4 regions of the Streptomyces sp. NPDC048275 genome follow, and region 4 is predicted to be linked to each of the others. Evidence: riboswitches for the same ligand, from Rfam matches in the RefSeq annotation. Region 4 holds a riboswitch; each other region holds the start of a gene.
What was found. Region 4 has a riboswitch for cobalamin ahead of AB0D57_RS39465 (cobalamin biosynthesis protein). Riboswitches for the same ligand answer to the same signal wherever they lie in the genome.

Region 1 (4,763 bases), on a different contig from region 4:
GGGGTGAACGCGGCCTGGGTGCTCACCGTCACGGACGGATGCAGCTCGGCGAAGCGATGGATGAGGGTGGTCAGCGGTTCGATGCCCGGGGAGGGCATGGTGGCGACCTCGACCGTGCCGCCGTGCAGCCCGGCGAGCGCGGCGGCGGTGTCGCGTACGGCGGCCAGGTCCCGCAGGACGCGCCGGCTCGGCTCCAGCAGTTCCGCACCGGCCTCGCTCAGTACGACGCCCCGGCCCACCCGGTGGAAGAGGGCCACCCCGAGGTCGGCCTCCAGGTTCGCCATGGCCTGCGACAGCGAGGGCTGTGCCACGTGGAGCGCGGCCGCCGCCTTGCTGAACCCGCCGTGCTCGACGATGGCCAGGAAGTACTCCAGCTGCCGGGCGTCCACGGCGCCGCCTCCCGGTCGTAGCGTCGATCGATAGGCTCAACCTACCTTTCCGGCGACAGCGGGCCGCTGAGGGGCACCTCATGGTCACCGGAGCCGATCCAGCGCTCGGCAACGGTCCGTCCGCACTGGGTGAGCAGGCGGGCGGACAGCTCGCTGTCGTTCGCGCAGTCCTGGTCGGTCAGGTCCGTCAGGGCCTGGACGGAGCGGAAGTGGGCGGCCGTCCGGTCGGCGGGCAGCGTGCAACGGCCGGCCACGGCGTGCACCGCCCTCCCCTGCTGCCGGGCCCGACGAGCCGGCGCGACCGGCAGCTTGCCCGACAGGGACTGCTCGCCGAGGCTCCCTTCGCCGGTCACGACGAACTTGAACTTGTCCGGAGCCACCAGGATGGAGACCATCAGGGCTTCACCTCGGCCGGCATCGGAGCGGCGGCGCTCACGGCGTCCCTGTGCCTGGACGCGGGGACTTCGTGGCCGGCCTGGGCGGCGGGCGGCAGAACAGCCGCCCGGACTTCTTCGAGCTCGGTGACCGGTGGCAGATCTCCGGCCTTGCCGGACAGCACCGCGCGGGCCCTCGCCAGGTCCAGGTTGTTCTCCCACCTGGCGATGAACAGGGTGGCGACGGCATTGCCGGAGAAGTTCACCATGGCCCGGCACTCCGACATGAACTTGTCGATGCCGAAGACGAGCATGATGCCGGCCGCCGGGACCGTACCGACCGTGGACAGGGTCGCGGTGAGGGCGATGAAGCCGCCGCCGGCGACGCCCGCGGCGCCCTTGGAGGTCAGCAGCATGACAGCGAGCAGGCCGAGTTGCTGGGTGACCGACAGGGGCGTGTCGGTGGCCTGCGCGATGTAGAGGGTGGCGAGGGAGAGGTAGATCGCCGCGCCGTCGAGGTTGAAGCTGTAGCCGGTCGGCACGACCAGTCCGACCGTGGACCGCTCGACGCCCATGTGCTGCAGCTTGCGCATCAGCCCCGGCAGCGCGGGCTCGGCGGTGGAGGTGCCCAGGATCAGGAAGTACTCCTCCTTGAAGTAGCGGAAGAGCTGGAAGATGTTCAGCTTCACGTACGCGGCGAGCACACCTCCCAGCACCACCACGACGAACAGGGCGGAGGTGACGTAGAAGAGCAGGATCAGCGAGCCGAGACTGGTCAGCGTGGACAGGCCGAACTTCCCGATGGCGTACGCCATCGCGCCGAAGGCGCCGAGCGGCGCGGCCTTCATGACGAAGGACAGCACCTTGAACACGACCTCGGTGAGGCGGTTGACGCCGGCGATGATCGGTTCGCCCACCGCGCCGACCGACTTCAGCGCGATACCGAAGATCGCCGCCAGAAAGATGACCTGGAGGATGTCGCCCTCGACGAACGGGCCGAAGAAACTGTCCGGCACGATGTGGGTGAGGAACTCCCACCAGTGCTGGCTCTCGCCCTTCGCGATGTAGTCCCCCGCGTCGCCCGACGTGTGAAGGGTGGCCGGATCGGCGTGCACACCGTCACCGAGACGGAAGATGTTCATGGCCACCAGGCCCGTCGCCATGGCGACGATCGTGCCGACCTGGAAGTAGGTCAGTGCCTTGATACCGGTGAGCCCGACCTGCTTCAGGTTCGCGACTCCGGCGATGCCGCCGATGATCGTCAGGAACACGATCGGCCCGATCAGCATCTTCATCGCGGTGATGAACGTCGTGCCGATCGGCTCCATGGACGTGGCCAGGTCCGGCCACCGCCAGCCCAGGACGATGCCGATCACGATCGCCACCAGCACCTGCACGTACAACTGCCGGTACCACGGCTTGGCCGCGATGCGCGCGGCTTGTTCGGCTCGCTCGTTGCCCGGAGTTTGCGTCATTGCGGCCTCCCTGATCGCGCGACACCGAGCCCGATCGGTACGCGCCAGCTTGCGCCACAGTGAACCGGCCCCCGTGTGAAGCGGTCCACGACCAAAAATCGATGCCCCGTATAGGCGCGGCCTATCTGTTCTTTGCCGGAAGCCCGAGGCAGCCCGAGAGCCCCTTCACGTGGGCGAAGGGGATCTCAGCCACGGCAGGGAACCTCACCTCGAGCAGACCCGTCGCCCCTGCCTGTGCCGTGAGCACTGCTGGGGACCGGGCGGGAGGTTTCGTACGAGGGGGCTGCGGGGCGTCAGGCAGCGCCGCCGCGACGGCTCCTGAGCCACCACACCGCGCCGCCGATCGCGAGGACGGCGATGCCGATACCGACGGGCACGGCGACGGACATACCGTCGTCGTCCGATTCCTTCGCCACCGGCTTCGCGGACGCCGACGGCGCCCCGGAGGTGGGCTCGCCCGAGCCGGTGCTGGGCGAAGGCGAAGGCGAGGGCGAGGGCGAGGCCGTCGTCGTCTGTCCGGTGGGGCTGGGGCTGACGGGTTCGGCGCCGGGGGCGGCGGGCTTCAGCTCCAGGCGGGGTGCCGGATGGCCGTGGCCGTCCTCGCTCACCTCTTCGTCCAACTCGATCCAGCGGTCGACCTGGCCGTCGCTGTAGGTCTGCAGGGTCTTGAAGTCCAGCACCTTGACGTCGGGCAACTGCCGTACGGTGACGACGTACTCGGCGTCCTCGCCCACCGCGAGCTTCGGCCCGGACACGATGTACCCCCGGTTGGTGGGCGCGAGCTTCCAGCCCTTGGGCCCTTCCTTGTAGGAGATGTCCTGCGGGGTGATGCCTTCGGGCAGGATCACCTCCAGCTTGCTGATCCCCGCGGAGCCGGACTCCGACTCCGCGGTGAAGGTCAGCGCGACATTCTGGTCGAGGGCACGGGCGCCCTCCGCCTCGACCTCCGTATGGGCGGCCGCCGGTCCGGCGGTGGCGACGGCGACCGCGAGCGCGACCGCGGTGAGGACGCCGGAACGGCGAAGACTGAACGGCGATGTGAGGCGCGACACTTGTGGCTCCCTTGTGCACTGACTGTGGTCGGTGAATTCAAGCGCAGGCAAAGACTCGGAGCCAGGTGTGAGCGCATGCGCCGCCTTCACACCTCTGTGCCCCGCTTGTCACCCTCCCGGTGCACGCACTACTGTCACGACGCCTTGGTGCACGGGAAATCCGGTGTGATACCGGTGCGGCCCTCGCCACTGTGATCGGGAAGTCCGGCTCCAGCCCTCGCGGGCAGCCACTGGGTCCTCGGACCCGGGAAGGCGGAGTACGGGCGGTGGTACCCGTCAGCCAGGAGACCGGCCAAGGCGCGTCAACCATCCACGAGGTGCTGGAGAGGGTCTGCTGAGCCATGCACATAGCCGAGGGTTTTCTGCCCCCTGCGCACGCGGTCGCCTGGAGCATCGCGTCAGCGCCATTCGTCGTCCACGGAGTACGGTCCCTCACCCGTGAGGTCAGAGAGCATCCCGAGAGCACCCTGCTCCTGGGCGCCTCCGGAGCCTTCACGTTCGTCCTGTCCGCGCTGAAGCTGCCCTCCGTGACCGGGAGTTGCTCGCATCCCACCGGCACGGGGCTCGGCGCCATCCTGTTCCGGCCGCCGATCATGGCGGTGCTGGGCACCATCACCCTGCTCTTCCAGGCGCTGCTGCTCGCGCACGGCGGCCTGACCACACTCGGCGCCAACGTCTTCTCGATGGCGATCGTCGGGCCCTGGGCCGGGTACGCGATCTACCGGCTGTTGCGGCGGTTCGACGTGCCGCTGATGGTCGCGGTGTTCTTCGGCGCGTTCGTGGCCGACCTGTCCACGTACTGCGTCACCAGCGCGCAGCTGGCGCTCGCGTTCCCCGACCCGAGCAGCGGGTTCCTGGGCGCGCTCGGCAAGTTCGGCTCCATCTTCGCGGTCACCCAGATCCCGCTGGCGGTGAGCGAGGGGCTGCTGACGGTGCTGGTGATGCGGCTGCTGGTGCAGTCCAGCAAGGGTGAGCTGACCCGGCTCGGGGTCCTGCTGGCCGGCAAGAAGACCGAGGCGGTGGCCCGATGAGCAGAAACACGAAGATCAACGCCTTGCTGCTGCTCGTCGTGGCCGCGCTCGCCGTACTGCCGCTGGTCCTCGGCCTCGGCGACCACAAGGAGGAGCCGTTCGTCGGCGCCGACGCCGAGGCGGAGACGGCGATCACCGAGATCGATCCGGACTACGAGCCCTGGTTCTCGCCCCTGTACGAACCGCCGTCCGGCGAGATCGAGTCGGCGCTGTTCGCCCTCCAGGCCGCGATCGGTGCGGGCGTCCTCGCCTACTACTTCGGTGTGCGCCGCGGGCGGCGCCAGGGCGAGTTGCGAGCCCGGGCTCACGAAGGAACGGCCCCTGCCGGGACGGACTCGCAGACCACCGGGGAATCCACGGCGGGGCGGGCCTGAGACCCGTGCTGCCGATCGACGCGGCGGCGCACAGCAGCCACTGGCGCCGCCGCCACCCCGTGGACAAA
Region 2 (4,763 bases), on a different contig from region 4:
GCTGGCCGTCGAACTCGCCCAGCCGCGCGGTCTGCCCGGCTTCGACGACGGCGTCGCACTCCTCGACCTGCTGGCCGCGCTGCCCGACGAGCGCCGCGAGGCGTTCGTCCTCACCCAGTTGATGGGACTGCCCTACGCGGAGGCCGCCGAGGTCAGCGACTGCGCCGTCGGAACCGTCCGCTCACGCGTGGCCCGAGCCAGGACCACCCTCGTCGACCTGCTCGCCGAGACGGACGCGCCGACGCCGGTGGCAGCCTGACGAGGGTCGAACAGCCGTGTTCTCGGTGCTGTCGGCGTCCCGCCGCCGACCCGTAGCTGCTGGGCATCTCCAACGGAGCCGCGCTCGGACTCGGCATCCGGTCGGCGACGCCGCGGTCACCGCATAGGTCCCCGAAACCGTGAACACTTTGGGCCAAAGTGTTCACGGTTTCCGAGGAGGGGCCGGACTAGGTCCTAGCAGAACTGACCGGGTCACGGACTGATGCCCGCCTTATCCTCGGCTGGCACACTGGCCGGACCCGGTGAAGGAGAGCACGCGTATGTCGATGGTCGGCAACTTGCGCAAAGTCGCCCGTCTGGCACGACGGGGGCGTCGTGTGGACCTCAGCCATCCGGCTCGCTCCCCGCTCGGCTCCACCGTGGTCAACTGCGTCATCTACCGTGACGGCATCCGCCAGGAGGCCGCGCCCAGCGTCGAGGAATCCGTCGCCCGGGTACGCAAACACGGTCACGGACGCGGCGACGGCTTCGTCTGGCTCGGCCTGCACGAGCCCAGCGAGACCCAGTTCGCGCGGGTCGGCGAGCTGTTCGGCCTGCACCCGCTCGCCGTCGAGGACGCGGTCCACGCCCATCAGCGGCCCAAGGTCGAGCAGTACGGCGACGTCCTGTTCGCCGTCTTCAAGACGGTCGCCTATGTCGAGCACGAGGAACTGACCGCTACCAGCGAGGTGGTCAACACCGGCGAGATCATGGTCTTCGCCGGCCCCGACTTCGTCGTGACCGTCCGGCACGGACGCCACGGCTCCCTCGGCCCGCTGCGCGAAGACCTCGAAGCCGACGCGCGGCAGCTGGCCAAGGGCCCGGCCGCGGTGCTCCACGCCATCGCCGACCATGTCGTCGACGACTACCTGACCGTCGCCGATGCCGTCCAGAACGACATCGACCAGGTCGAGACGGACGTCTTCTCCCCGCACAGCCCGCGCAGTGCGGACGCCGGCCGTATCTACCAGCTCAAGCGTGAACTCCTCGAACTCAAGCGGGCCGTGGTCCCTCTCGGCCGCCCGGTCCAGGCGCTGGCCGTCCAGCCGATGCCCGCGATAGACCCCGAGATACAGGCGTACTTCCGCGACGTCGCCGACCACCTGGCCCGCGTCACCGAGCAGATCACCTCCTTCGACGCCCTGCTCGACTCCATCCTCCAGGCCCACCTCGCGCAGGTGACCGTCGCCCAGAACGAGGACATGCGCAAGATCACCGCCTGGGCCGCGGTCATCGCCGTACCGACGATGGTGTGCGGTGTGTACGGCATGAACTTCGACCACATGCCCGAGCTGCGCTGGCGCTTCGGCTACCCGCTCGTCCTCGTCGTCATCGCGACCGCCTGCCTCGTGATCCACCGCGGCTTCAAGCGCAACGGCTGGCTGTGACGAGCTGACGGCTAAGACCGACCGGCAATTGGAGGGCGCCGGCGCCGAGCGCCCGCACCTCGCCGCCTGCGAGATCTTCACATGGGTCATGAGTCATGAGGGGTGAGTGGATGTGGCGGTCGGCTGGGAGTGGGACGACACCTTGTTCTCCGGCGCGGCCGCCTACTATCAGCGCGGCAGGCTTCCTTATGCCCTCGGACTGGCGGACGTTCTCGCCGAGGTTCTGCAGCTCGACGGCCAGGGGCGGCTTCTCGATGTGGGATGCGGGCCGGGCACCCTTGCCCTGAGTCTGGCGCACGCTGTCGGTGAGATCGTCGGTGTGGACCCGGACGGCGGGATGATCGCGGAAGCCGGACGTGCGGCCGCCGAGGCGGGAGTGGCCCAAAAGGCACAGTGGGTCCAGGCCCGGGCCGAGGATCTGCCCGCAGGCCTCGGGACGTTCACGGTGGCGACCTTCGGTCAGTCCTTCCACTGGATGGACCGCGACCTGGTGGCGGCAACCATCAGGGACATGCTCCGGCCCGCCGGGGCGTTGGTGCACATCTCGGACCTGAAGACGGAGCGTCGGACCGTCGACGGTCTTCCCATCCGGCGGTGCCCTACGCGGCGATGGACGAGCTGGTGAGGCGATACCTGGGACCGGTCCGGCGAGCGGGCCGCGGAGTACTGCCGCAGGGAACAGTCGGCGGCGAGGCCGAGGTGCTCGCCCGGGCGGGATTCTCCGGCCCCCAGCGCCATGTCGTTCCCGGCGGGCAGGCGCTGGAACGCACGATCGACGACGTCGTCGCGTGGGTGTTCTCGATGTCGTCCTCGGCTCCGCACCTGTTCGGCGCGCGCCTCGACGCCTTCGAAGCAGACCTGCGTCGACTGCTGCGGGAGGTCTCCCCGTCGGCCCGGTTCTCCGAACGCCGGCCGAGCACCGAGGTCTTCGTCTGGTGGAAGGGCTCCACCGGCGGCACCTAGGTCCTGTCGTTTGGATCACGCCGGTGAGCGGGGTCTGGCACGCGCGTCTGCGGCGACAAGGCATCGTCGATTCCCCGCGACCTGATCCAAACGACAGGCCCTGGTGCCGCAGCTGCTCGCGAAAGAGCGAAGACGGCCCGGGGATGTGATCAAGCGGACACTGGGGCCGCCTGTCAGGCCTTTGTACGAAGATCTTCTATGCTCGGGTGCGACCATTCGAATCCAGAGGGGCAGAGCTATGAGCCAGAACGTCTTCTTCGAGGTGACCGCGAACGGCGAGCCACTCGGCCGCATCGAGTTCAAGCTGTACGACGACGTCGTCCCGAAGACGGCCAGGAACTTCCGTGAGCTGGCCACCGGCGAGCACGGCTACGGCTACAAGGGCTCGCCGTTCCACCGGGTCATCCCGGACTTCATGCTCCAGGGCGGTGACTTCACCAACCAGAACGGTACGGGCGGCAAGAGCATCTACGGCGAGAAGTTCGCCGACGAGAACTTCCAGCTCAAGCACACCAAGCCGGGCCTGCTGTCCATGGCCAACGCGGGCCCGAACACCAACGGCTCGCAGTTCTTCATCACCACGATCATCACCGACTGGCTCGACGGCAAGCACGTCGTCTTCGGTGAGGTCGTGGAGGGCCTGGACGTCGTGAAGGCGATCGAGGCGCTCGGCAGCCGCTCCGGTGGTACCGCCAAGAAGATCGTCATCTCGGACTGCGGAACCGTCTGAGCGGTCCGACCGCACACAGGATTCACCTCTGTCACGTCTGTCACGTTTGTCGTGCCTCGTGGCCACGGTCCTGTGCCGCTTGAGCCGATTGTTCGCCCGCTCGACGGAGCTGCGCTTGTGATGGCGCGCTTCGTCGAAGCCGGCGGTCGTCCGCCCGGCCCCACGTCCCGGGACTCGGCTCTTCTCTTCGAGCCTCGTGATAGCTTGCGCTGGCCAGTCGCACCTTCGTACGACGACGTACGAAGGTCAGGGAATCCGGTGTGAATCCGGGACTGACGCGCAGCGGTGAGGGTGACGGGCACGGCTATTCGGCCACTGGACCAGTGAGGTCCGGGAAGGCGCCGTGTCCGAGTGACCCCGAGTCCGAAAACCTGCTGGCACACGGTACGGTCGGGCCCCGCGTACGGGCCCTTGACGTAGAGGAACAGCAGTGTCCGTCACGCGCGCCACATCCCTGTCCGCCGCCTTCCTGTGCGGGACAGTCCTCCTTGCCGGCTGCGGGGGTGGAGGCGCAGGCGGATCCGAGGGATCGGCGGCGGACACATCGCGGTCGATCGAGAACTGCGGGCAGAACGTGAAGGTCAGCGGGGCCGGACCGCAGCGCGCCGTCTCCCTCAACCAGGGCACCACCGAGATCATGCTCTCCCTGGGTCTTGCCGACCGCATGGTCGGTACGGCCACCTGGACCGACCCCGTGACGAAGGGGCTCGAGAAGGCGAACGCCAAGGTGAAGCGGCTGGCGGACAACGCGCCGTCCTTCGAGACGGTCCTCGACCGTGAACCGGACTTCGTCGCGGCCTCGTTCGCCTCCACGCTCGGCAAGGGCGGCGTGGCCACGCGCGAGCAGTTCGAGAAGCTCGGCGTCCCCACGTATCTCTCCCCCTCCGACTGCGAGGGCAAGGACAACAGCGGCGACGGCGACGGCGTGCGCACGAAGCCGCTGACCGTGGACACCGTCTACCGCGAAGTCCGTGATCTGGCCCGCGTCTTCGGCGTGGAAGAGCGAGGTGAGGAACTGGTCGCGGACCTCAAGTCCCGGGTGGCGAAGGCGACGAAGGGGCTCGACGCCTCGGACGTCACCCTCCTGTACTGGTTCGCCAACTCCGACTCCCCTTATATGGCGGGCTGTTGCGGTGCACCTGGCCTCATGACCAACACCCTCGGCGCGAAGAACGTGTTCGACGACACCACCGACGAGTGGCCCCAGATCAACTGGGAGACCGTCGCCGACCGCGACCCCGACGTCCTGGTGATCGGCGACCTCACCCGCAAGTCGCAGACCGCCGAGAGCGCCGCCAAGAAGATGGAGTTCCTGGAGTCCAACCCGGTCACCAGGAACATGGACGCGGTCAAGCACAAGCGGTACGTCCTGCTCAGCGGGCAGGCCATGAACCCGACCATCCGCACGGTCGAGGGCATCGAAA
Region 3 (4,763 bases), on a different contig from region 4:
GCGGTGGTGACACCGCCACGGGCCATCATGGCGAGGGAGCCCTGCGCGGCGGAGTACACCATCTGCTCGTCGATGCGCGCCCAGGTCGGGTAGAGCGCGACGAGCCAGTTGAAGAGGTTGTGGTCGGTGGCGAGGCCGCGGGTGATCCACTGGTAGAAGTGGTGATGCGTGTTGACCAGGCCGGGGGTGGCCATGTGACCGGTGCCGTCGATGCGGCGTACGACGTTCTCCAGGCCCTCCGGAGCCCTGCCCGCGCCGACGGACTCGATGCGGTTGCCCACGACGACGACATGGCCCGAGGCGTACTCGGTGTCGCCCGCGTCGACCGTCGCGATCGCACAGTTCTCGATGACGATCCGCTGGGTGACTGTGGCGTCTGCCGCTGCTGCCATGGTGCTTCTCCTTCTTCGTTCGGTGGGGTGGGCACGGCAGGACCCTGGGAGATTTGAGTGCCGCGGCTGTCGACGCCACGGGTGCCGCAGAAGGGGATACCTGAGGGTTTCAGAGGTTGGTGAGGTCCACGGGGATCTGCGGCTCGCAGCCGTCGCGCAGGACGGTGGCCTCGATCAGACCGTAGGGACGGTCGGCCGCGAAGTAGACGGCCCCGTCGGCGGTATCGTTCTCAAGCCCGAACGGCTTGAGGTCGACCAGGAAGTGATGCTTGTTCGGGAGGGAGAAACGGACCTCGTCGATCTCGCCGCGGTGCTCGATGATGCGCGAACCCATTTGGTAGAGGGTCTGCTGCAACGACAGGGAGTACGTCTCCGCGAAGGCCTGGAGCATGTGCTTCCTGACCTGGTCGTAGGACTTCTCCCAGTCGGGCATCCGCTGCTCGTCGCCGCTCCAGTTGAAGCGCCAGCGGGCGGAGACCTGGGTGGCCAGGATGCGGTCGTACGCCTCGGGGAGCGTCGTGTACTTGTCCTTGACGTAGCCCCAGAATTCGGAGTTGGTCGAGTTCATCACGGTCAGGTCCTTGAGGCCGGAGACGACCTCCCACGACTCACCGTCGTACGTGATCTGCGTCAGCCGGGTTTCCTGGCCCTTTCGTACGAACGAGTGCTTGACGTCGTCCGCGTCGGAGGTCTCGATGCGCTCCCAGGCGTACTCCTCGATGCGGATACGGGCCTGGTGGATCGAGTCCTGACTCGTGACGAAGTGGCGGGCCAGGTGGATGCCGAACCGCTCGGCGGACTCGATGCCGTGCTCCTTGGCGAACGCGTACACCGTGTTCTTGGTGGTGTCGGTCGGCAGCACGTTCGCGTTCGAGCCGGAGTAGTGGACCTCGTCCATGTCGCCGCTCAGCGACACCGACACGTTCAGGTCCTTGATGTGGTGGGTGGCACCGTCCCGCGTGATCTTGACGACGCGGTTCTCGGCCTTGCCGTACTGGTTCTGTCCCAGAAACGTCGGCATGTCTGCTAGCTCCCTCGGTAAACGGAGTAGCCGAACGGGTTGAGCAGCAGCGGCACGTGGTAGTGCTCGCCCGGCGTGACGGCGAAGGTGATCGCCACCTCCGGGAAGAACACTCCGCTCGCACCGCTGTCCCGATTCGCGGGGGCGTCCTGCTGCGCATCGGCTTGCTTGTTCTCGGACTTCTCGAAATACGCCTCGACCTCGAAGTCGAGCCGTACGTGTGTGGTCCCCTCCGGCAGGGCCGGGAGGTCCTTGCACCGCCCGTCCGCGTCGGTCGCGGAGCCGCCGAGCGGCTGCCAGTCCGCGTCATGCCCCGCGCGGGCCGCGAGCCGGACGGCGACGCCCTCGGCGGGGCGTCCGACGCTGGTGTCCAGGATGTGCGTGGACACGGACGCTGTGGTGTCGGTGCTCATGCCTCATCTTCCTGCTGTACGAGAGGGGACAGACGGATACGGTTGATCTTGCCCAGTTCGGAGCGGACGATCTCGCGCTCCTGCTCGGGCGAGTTGCCGATCCGGTCCTTGACCGCGTCGCGCATCTGCTCGCCGGTGCGGCCGGTGGCGCAGATCAGGAAGACGTGACCGAACTTCTCCTGGTAGGCCAGGTTCAGTTCGAGCATCTCCGCCTTGAGGTCCGCGGAGGCGCCGGCCATGCCGCGCTGCTCCCGGGAGGAGGTCGGGTCCCCGGGCTTCGGCCTGCCGATCGGCGGGTGCCCGGCCATCGCCTCCGCCAGGTCGGCGGTGGTCAGCTCGGCCATGACGGCCTCGCTCGCGGCGAACAAGGCGTCCGGGGTGGCGTACGGGCGACGGGCGAGCAGCCCGCGCACCCACGCCGAGGAGGCGCACACCTCGTGGAGGGCGGCGTAGGCCGCCTGCTCCTCCAGGGCGTTGAACCGGGCGAGACTGCCGGGTGTCGTACTCGAAGTCACGGGAAGCCTCCGTGGCCTTGTGCTGGACGGGCTGCGGCCAGCTAACGCCCTCCGAAACACCACGTCAACACTTTGTTGAAAACTTCGAGTAACAAAAACCGCCGCCCGGGGAGTCCGGACGGCGGCGGGTCACACGGGCACGACGGCGCGGCGCGAGAGGGCGCCCATCCTGGCGTTTTCGCTGGTCAGGAGTCCTTTTCGCGGTTGAGGTAGTTGTAGACGGTGAAGCGGCTCACGCCCAACGCGCTCGCCACCGTCTCCACCCCGTGCCGCACGGAGAAGGCGCCACGGGCCTCGAGTATCCGCACGACCTCCTGCTTGGCCTTGCGGTCGAGATCGGCCAGCCGCTTGCCCCGCTTGCGCTCCAGGGCGGCCAGGATGTGATCGAGCGAGTCGGCCAGCTGCGGCAGCCGTACGGCGACCACGTCCGCGCCCTCCCAGGAGAGCACGACGTCGTCGGGTCCGGCCTGGTCCGGCGCCACCATCTCACCGCCCATGGCGTCCACCAGCGGCTTGACCGCCGTAACGAAGGGATCGTCCCCGACACCGGTCACTTATCGCCCTCCCCGACCACGTTCACCTGCAACGAGACCCGGGTGGCGCCCGCCTCCAGAGCCTTGCGCAGCAGCGCGTCGACCGCGGTGAGCACCACGTCCGCACCGCCCTCCGCGGTATTGCCGAACGGGCCGACGTCCACGGCGTCCAGTTCGGCCGCCTCAATGACCTCGCGGGCGACCAGCGCGTGCGGGGGCGCCTCGTCGAGGTCGAAGGGTTCGGTCGTGAACTCCACTCTCAATCGCACTGTGCCCCCATGGCATCGGATCTGATCTGCGCGCTCTCTCACCCAGCGTCATCGCAGCGTTGGTGTGCCCCAGTCGCTGGGACACGACCTTAACGGACTACCCCACGGCAATCAGCAGCGATGCATACGCGTACCGAAGGGCATGCGCCCCTGTGCTCGACCAGGCCGGGCCGCACACAGGGTGACCGGCGGGCCGCCCCGGTACCCGCCCGCCGTCGGTTCACGCCCGCCCATCGCATGGCTCATCTCACCCTCCGAATGCTGGACGTGCCGCGGCACGCTGTCAGCCGCTCCCCTAGGCTGGCCGGCGCAGCTGGTTCGCCCCGTCCGCCAGGCGGGATGCGTCGTAAGAGGGAACCCGGCGGGAATCCGGGACTGCCCCGCAGCGGTGAGCGGGAACGACCGCCGTCATACGCACTGGGCCCGACGAACGGGCCTGGGAAGCGACGGCCAGTAGGTGTCTCGTACGACGGTTTCGTACGACGGGACGTGCCCGCGAGTCCGAAGACCTGCCAACTGCCCGCGTACGAACGATGCGTGCGCGGACATCCCGGTGACCTCGTGGGCGGGTCGGCGACGAGCCCGCCCTGCGCGAGACGCTGCCGCTGCGGGCAGGCGACCGCCCGGCCTACCTGGCCTGGGCCACCGAAGCGTTCCGGCTCAGCACGAGCGGAGTGCGGCCGGACACGCAGATCAGCCTGGAGGCGGCCCGCTCCCACATGCAGGTCGCCCGCGAACTGGCCGCCCACGGCTACCCGCGCGAGGCCGGACCGGGCGTCTACGACATCCACTCCCCGCGTGCGCCGAGCACGGAGGAGGCAGCCGCCCTGCTGCGCAAGGGACTTGAGGCCATCCCCGCCGAACGGCTGTGGGTGAATCCCGACTGCGGCCTGAAGACCCGCGCCTGGCCCGAGACACGTGCCTCACTGGAGAACCTGGTCGCCGCCGCCCGCACGGTCCGCGAGGAAATCTCCCTGTCCTGACACCGGGACCGCAGGTCGGGGAGGGTAGAGCCGCACACCATGACCGCACCAGGAGGAGCCACCCAGTGACCAGCCGTGTCACCTTCATCTCGCCCGCGACGAGCCGGTCGCTGCGGCAGGCCCGCTTCGACGACGGCGGCTCGATCGACGACGCGGGAGCAGCCCGGGCCCGCGCGGCGGCAGGATCGCTGCCCCGGGCCGTCCGTGTCGTCGCCTCGCCCGGTGTGCGGTGCCGTGAGACGGCAGCGGCGCTCGGTCTGCGTGGTGAGGACGCGCCGGGGCTGGCGGCCCTGGATGTGGGCCGCTGGCGGGGCCTCACGCTCGACGAGGTCGGCGCCGCCGAACCGGAGGCGGTGGCCCGCTGGCTCGCCGACCCCGCCTCGGCGCCCCACGGCGGGGAGTCGGTCCAGGACGTGTGCGCCCGGGTCGGGAGCTGGCTGGACGCCGCGGCGGAGTCGGACGGCCGTACGCTCGCCGTGGTCGAGCCGGAGGTCGTACGGGCAGCCGTCGTCCACGCCCTGGGCATGTCCGCCGCGGCCTTCTGGCGGCTGGACGTGCCGCCGCTGACGGCAACGGAGCTCAGTGGACGGGCCGGGCGCTGGAACCTGCGGCTGGGACGCCCGCTGGACGTACCGGA
Region 4 (4,763 bases):
TAGGCGGTGAAGACGAGCGCGAGCTTCTTGTCCGCGTTCGGCTTGTGCTTCAACCGGGCGTGGCGTACGGCGATTCCGGCGACGCGCGCGGCCCGCTCGGGGTCGGCGACGTACACCGGAACGTCGTCCGGGCCCTGCTCCTTGAAGGAGAACGGCACGGTGATGAGCCGCCCGTCGAACTCCGGGATCGCGACCTGCATCGCCGCGTCCATGGGGGAGAGGGCGGCGTCCGACGCTTCCCACGCGGCCTGCGAGGAGGTGAGGCAAAGTCCTTGCAGGACAGGGACGTCGAGGTCGCCGAGCGCCCCGATGTCCCAGGCCTCCTCGTCACCGCCGGCGGATGCCTGCGAGGCGTGCGTGCCGCCCGCCGCGAGCACGGTCGCGACCAGCGTGTCGGCCTTCCCGAGGATCTCGTACAGTCCCGCGTCGGCGCCGCGCAGCGAACCGCAGTACACGGCAAGGGCGTTGGCCCCTCGCGCCTCGATCGCGTCGCACAGCGTGTCGACGAAGGCGGTGTTGCCGGACAGCTCGTGCGCCCGGTAGAAGAGCACGCCGATCGTCGGGCGGCCCTCGACGAACGCACGCTCGCCGTGGATGCCGTACTCGGCCATCTTCCGTGGCGCTTCGAAGCCCTCGCCGGTGAGCAGCACGGTGTCGGAGAGGAAGCGGGCCAGCTCGGTCAGGTTGTCCGGGCCGCCCTCGACGAGGTAGCGCAGTGCCTCAGCCACGACACCGGCCGGCACGGACGACTCGGCCATCAGCTCGGCGTCCGGTACGGACTCCCCGCCGAGCAGCACGGTCGGGATGCCGGACGCCTTCAGGAAGGCGAGCCCGTCCTCCCAGGCGCGCTTGCCGCCCAGCAGCCGTACGACGGCGAGGTCCGCGCCCTCGACGAGTCCGGGCAGCTCGCCCGCGACATCCACGCGGGTCGGATTGCCGATCCGGTACGGGGCGCCGGAGGCACGGGCCGCCAGCAGATCCGTGTCGGCGGTCGACAACAACAACACTGTGCTCATGCGGGCGCTCCCGGTGGAATGAAGGGCAGTCCTGAAGGCGCGCCGGACTCGATGAGCCGCCACAGCGCGTCCGTGTCCGCGTGTTCCTCGATCAGATCGCCGAGCCGGTCGAGCTGCTCCTCGCGCAGCGCCGCGAACGACGTGTCGGCGGCCGGCACGAACCGGCGGCCCGCGGCGGCCGCCACTTCGCGCAGGAAGGCCCGCCGGAACCCGTCCGACTCCAGCGAACCGTGCCAGTGCGTGCCCCAGACGGCGCCGACCCGGCAGCCGTCCAAGAAGGTTTCCCCGCCGGTGACGTCGGCGACGCCGTGGTGGATCTCGTACCCCTCGACATGCTCGCCGAGCGCCTCCCCGACGGGCCGGGTGAGGGTCTTCTCGCGCGCGAACCGCACGCGTACGGGGAGCAGTCCGAGCCCGTCGACATGACCGGCGCGCGACTCGACCTCGTCCTCGATGTGCTCGCCGAGGATCTGGAAGCCCCCGCAGATTCCGAGGACGGGACGGCCCTGTGCGGCTCTCCGCTCGATGGCGTCCGCGAGTCCGCGCTCGCGCAGCCACTCCAGTGCCTTCACCGTCCCCCGGGTTCCGGGTACGACGACGAGGTCGGCGTCGGCCAGTTCCTCGGCCCGGTCCACGAACCGCACGACGACACCCGGCTCGGCGGCCAGGGCGTCCACGTCCGTGAAGTTGGACATGAGGGGGATCGCGCAGACGGCGACGCGCAGTACGTCCTCGCCGACGGGGGGAGCGACCACGGACTCGCGCACCGCGCCCCTCAGCGAGACCCGCAGCCCGTCCTCCTCGTCGATGCCCAGGCCGTGCGCGAAGGGCAGCACGCCGTACGCGCGGCGCCCGGTGAGGCCGTGCAGCATCTCGAGCCCGGGTTCCAGCAGGGACACATCGCCGCGGAACTTGTTGACGAGGAACCCGGCGACGAGCGCCTGATCCTCCGGGCTCAGCAGCGCGACCGTCCCGAAGAACGAGGCGAACACGCCCCCACGGTCGATGTCGCCGACGACGAGCACGGGCAGCCGGGCATTGCGGGCGATCCCCATGTTCACGATGTCGGTCCGCCGCAGATTGATCTCGGCAGGACTGCCGGCCCCCTCACAGATCACCGCGTCATACGTGCCCCGCAATGCGGCGAGGCAGTCCAGCACGGTCCCGAGGAGAGCCTCCTGCCGACCGCCGTGATAGCCACGCGCGGTCATCTCACCCACGGGCTTGCCCATGAGGACGACCTGACTGCTCCTGTCGCTGCCGGGCTTGAGCAGCACGGGATTCATGAGCGCGGTGGGCTCGACGCGCGCGGCCTGCGCCTGCATGGCCTGCGCCCGCCCGATCTCGGCGCCCTCACGCGTCACGAACGAATTCAGCGACATGTTCTGCGCCTTGAAGGGCGCGACCTTGACCCCCTGCCGCACCAGCCACCGGCAGATCCCGGCGGTCACGACGCTCTTGCCGGCGTCGGAGGTGGTGCCGGCGACGAGGAGACCGCCGCTCATGATGTGTCTCCCTTGGAAAGCATCCGTCCGACAGCGCACACGCCGAGCGCGAGCAGGCTCACGCGCCGCGACAGCCGTACCGCCCGCTCGATGTCGCCGACTCGGACGGCGCGACCCGTGTCATTGAGTACGGGCCGGTGCTCGACCCTTCCTCCGTACGAGAGGGTCCCGCCGAGCCGCACCCCGAGCGCCCCCGCGAACGAGGCCTCCACGGGTCCGGCGTTGGGGCTCGGATGCTTGCGGGCGTCCGCACGCCAGGCGCGCACGGCGCCCCGCGGATCCCCTCCGGCCGCAGCGGCGAGTACGGCCGTGAGCCGCGCCCCCGGCCATCCCGCGACATCGTCGAGCCGCGCGGAAGCCCACCCGTACCGCCGGTACTCGGCGGACCTGTGCCCGACCATGGCGTCGAGCGTGTTCACGGCGCGAAAGGCGACCAGCCCGGGAACGCCCCCCACGGCCCCCCACACCAGAGCTCCCACGACGGCGTCGGAGGTGTTCTCGGCGACGGACTCGACGACGGCCCGCGCGACGCCGTCCGCGTCGAGAGCCTGGGGATCCCGCCCGCACAGATGCGGCAGCCGCTCCCGGGCCGCCTCGACATCACCGACCGCGAGCGCGTCGCCGATCGTCCGGGCCTCCCGCCCGAGGGAGGTCCCTCCGACGACGGCCCAGGTGGCGGCGGCGGTCAGCGCGACGGAAGCGGTACGAGATCGACGTACGGAGTGGCTCGCGAGCGCCGCGATCCCGGCGGCGCCGCCCACGCACACGGCCGTGTGCAGTGCGCCCCACCCGCGGTGGTCGCGCCACAGCACTCGCTCCACGGCACCGGCGGCCCGCCCGAACGCGGCCACCGGATGCCCGCGGCGCGGATCGCCCAGCAGCAGGTCACCGAGGAGTCCGGCGGCGGCGCCGTACGCGAAGACGCGATCGGCACGCATCGGTTCAGCCGACCGTCAGGTCGGGCACAACCGTCGTTCGGGTCGTTCGCGTCCTAGGCAACGCACTTGGGCAGCCGCGCATGGCGATATGTCCTCACTCAGGGTGTCCACGCCCTGGTTCGACGAGACCGGCGATGAGAGTTCCTGGCTCCCGGGGACTTCCTTCCCCGGTGACAGTGGCGGGACCGCGCCGGATTCACACCGGCTTCCTCTCCTGTCGCCGTACTTGGCTCCGGCAGTCCACCACGGGGTCGGAAGACCCGTCAACTTGCTGTTGACCTGCGCGGGGAGAGTGTGCCGAGGCCCACACCGCTACCGCGCCGACCTGCCCGCCGAGACCGAATTGGCATGAATTTCCCTGTGAGGGGCGGCATTTCGTGGCTGTGCTTGTGGCTGCGGAGCGTAGCCATCCGAAGTGCCCCAAAAAGGAACCGCCCTGCTCGCCGGCGCCCGGAAAGGGCGACCGATGAACAGGGCGGCGAGGACCGTGCGGCGCGGGCGAAGGCAGTGCGGTGGGTCCAGGAGCGCGCGGTGTTGTCAGGCCACGATCAGATAGATCCCGTACGACACCGCCGCCGCGCACGCCGCGAAGCAGACGTACGCGCCGGTGACCGCGAGCGTGGCCGAGCCGCCCTGCGCCGACGCCGACTCGCGCTTGGAGAGGCCGACGATGCCGAGGGTGAAGAGGCCGACGAGGGCCACGGTGGTCACGAGGCTGACTCCGAAGACGGAGCCCAGGGCTGCCCAGTCGATGTGCATGCTGTTGATTCCTTACACCGTGGCCGGCTGGGTGGGCTCCGTGCCCGGGGACGGGATGGTGGCCTTCAGGTCGTCGGTGACGGTGCCGGCGGGCGGCGGGGTGACCGCGGCGATCGCCGTGGTGACGACGCCCGCGGGCTCGGCGGCGACCTCGTTGACGTTGTCGACGGTGACCGGCTGGCGGCGGGAGAGCGTCCAGATGGCGCCGGAGCCGGCCACGAGCAGCGCGCCGGTGAGGATGATGCCCCACGTGCCCTGCTTGGTCAGGAACTCGGCGCAGGCGCCGGCCAGACCGGCGGCGGGCAGCGTCAGGCCCCACGCGACGAACATCCGGGTCGCGGTCGACCAGCGGACGACACCGCCCTTGCGGCCGAGGCCCGAGCCCATCACGGCGCCGGAGCAGACCTGGGTGGTGGAGAGCGAGAAGCCGATGTGGGAGGAGGCCAGGATGGCGCTCGCGGCGCTGGTCTGGGCGGCGAAGCCCTGCGGCGGCGCGAGGTCGGTGAGGCCCTTGCCCATGGTGCGGATGATGCGCCAGCCGCCCA

Region 1: another riboswitch for cobalamin. It lies ahead of AB0D57_RS06310 (energy-coupling factor ABC transporter permease); the one in region 4 lies ahead of AB0D57_RS39465 (cobalamin biosynthesis protein).
Region 2: another riboswitch for cobalamin. It lies ahead of AB0D57_RS06280 (ABC transporter substrate-binding protein); the one in region 4 lies ahead of AB0D57_RS39465 (cobalamin biosynthesis protein).
Region 3: another riboswitch for cobalamin. It lies ahead of AB0D57_RS45710 (5-methyltetrahydropteroyltriglutamate--homocysteine S-methyltransferase); the one in region 4 lies ahead of AB0D57_RS39465 (cobalamin biosynthesis protein).

What each region holds. Positions count from the first base shown of each region.
Region 1 covers NZ_JBEZLR010000006.1:114,593-119,355, reverse strand. Annotated here, with positions in the region: gene AB0D57_RS06330 (LysR family transcriptional regulator) at 1-389, opposite strand, end outside; gene AB0D57_RS06325 (glycerate kinase) at 431-784, opposite strand; gene dctA (C4-dicarboxylate transporter DctA) at 784-2,238, opposite strand; gene AB0D57_RS06315 (DUF1775 domain-containing protein) at 2,532-3,290, opposite strand; cobalamin riboswitch at 3,419-3,602, shown strand; gene AB0D57_RS06310 (energy-coupling factor ABC transporter permease) at 3,632-4,321, shown strand; gene AB0D57_RS06305 (energy-coupling factor ABC transporter substrate-binding protein) at 4,318-4,695, shown strand; gene cbiQ (cobalt ECF transporter T component CbiQ) at 4,701-4,763, shown strand, end outside.
Region 2 covers NZ_JBEZLR010000006.1:106,306-111,068, forward strand. Annotated here, with positions in the region: gene AB0D57_RS06260 (sigma-70 family RNA polymerase sigma factor) at 1-259, shown strand, start outside; gene AB0D57_RS06265 (magnesium and cobalt transport protein CorA) at 540-1,646, shown strand; partial or broken gene AB0D57_RS06270 (methyltransferase domain-containing protein) at 1,759-2,609, shown strand; gene AB0D57_RS06275 (peptidylprolyl isomerase) at 2,848-3,339, shown strand; cobalamin riboswitch at 3,537-3,733, shown strand; gene AB0D57_RS06280 (ABC transporter substrate-binding protein) at 3,770-4,763, shown strand, end outside.
Region 3 covers NZ_JBEZLR010000166.1:3,165-7,927, reverse strand. Annotated here, with positions in the region: gene AB0D57_RS45740 (8-oxoguanine deaminase) at 1-392, opposite strand, end outside; gene pucL (factor-independent urate hydroxylase) at 502-1,413, opposite strand; gene uraH (hydroxyisourate hydrolase) at 1,419-1,826, opposite strand; gene uraD (2-oxo-4-hydroxy-4-carboxy-5-ureidoimidazoline decarboxylase) at 1,823-2,341, opposite strand; gene AB0D57_RS45720 (helix-turn-helix domain-containing protein) at 2,527-2,895, opposite strand; gene AB0D57_RS45715 (hypothetical protein) at 2,892-3,143, opposite strand; cobalamin riboswitch at 3,441-3,675, shown strand; partial or broken gene AB0D57_RS45710 (5-methyltetrahydropteroyltriglutamate--homocysteine S-methyltransferase) at 3,719-4,126, shown strand; gene AB0D57_RS45705 (histidine phosphatase family protein) at 4,192-4,763, shown strand, end outside.
Region 4 covers NZ_JBEZLR010000107.1:2,630-7,392, reverse strand. Annotated here, with positions in the region: gene cobN (cobaltochelatase subunit CobN) at 1-1,016, opposite strand, end outside; gene AB0D57_RS39470 (cobyric acid synthase) at 1,013-2,521, opposite strand; gene AB0D57_RS39465 (cobalamin biosynthesis protein) at 2,518-3,459, opposite strand; cobalamin riboswitch at 3,577-3,720, opposite strand; gene AB0D57_RS39460 (hypothetical protein) at 3,997-4,218, opposite strand; gene AB0D57_RS39455 (inorganic phosphate transporter) at 4,231-4,763, opposite strand, start outside.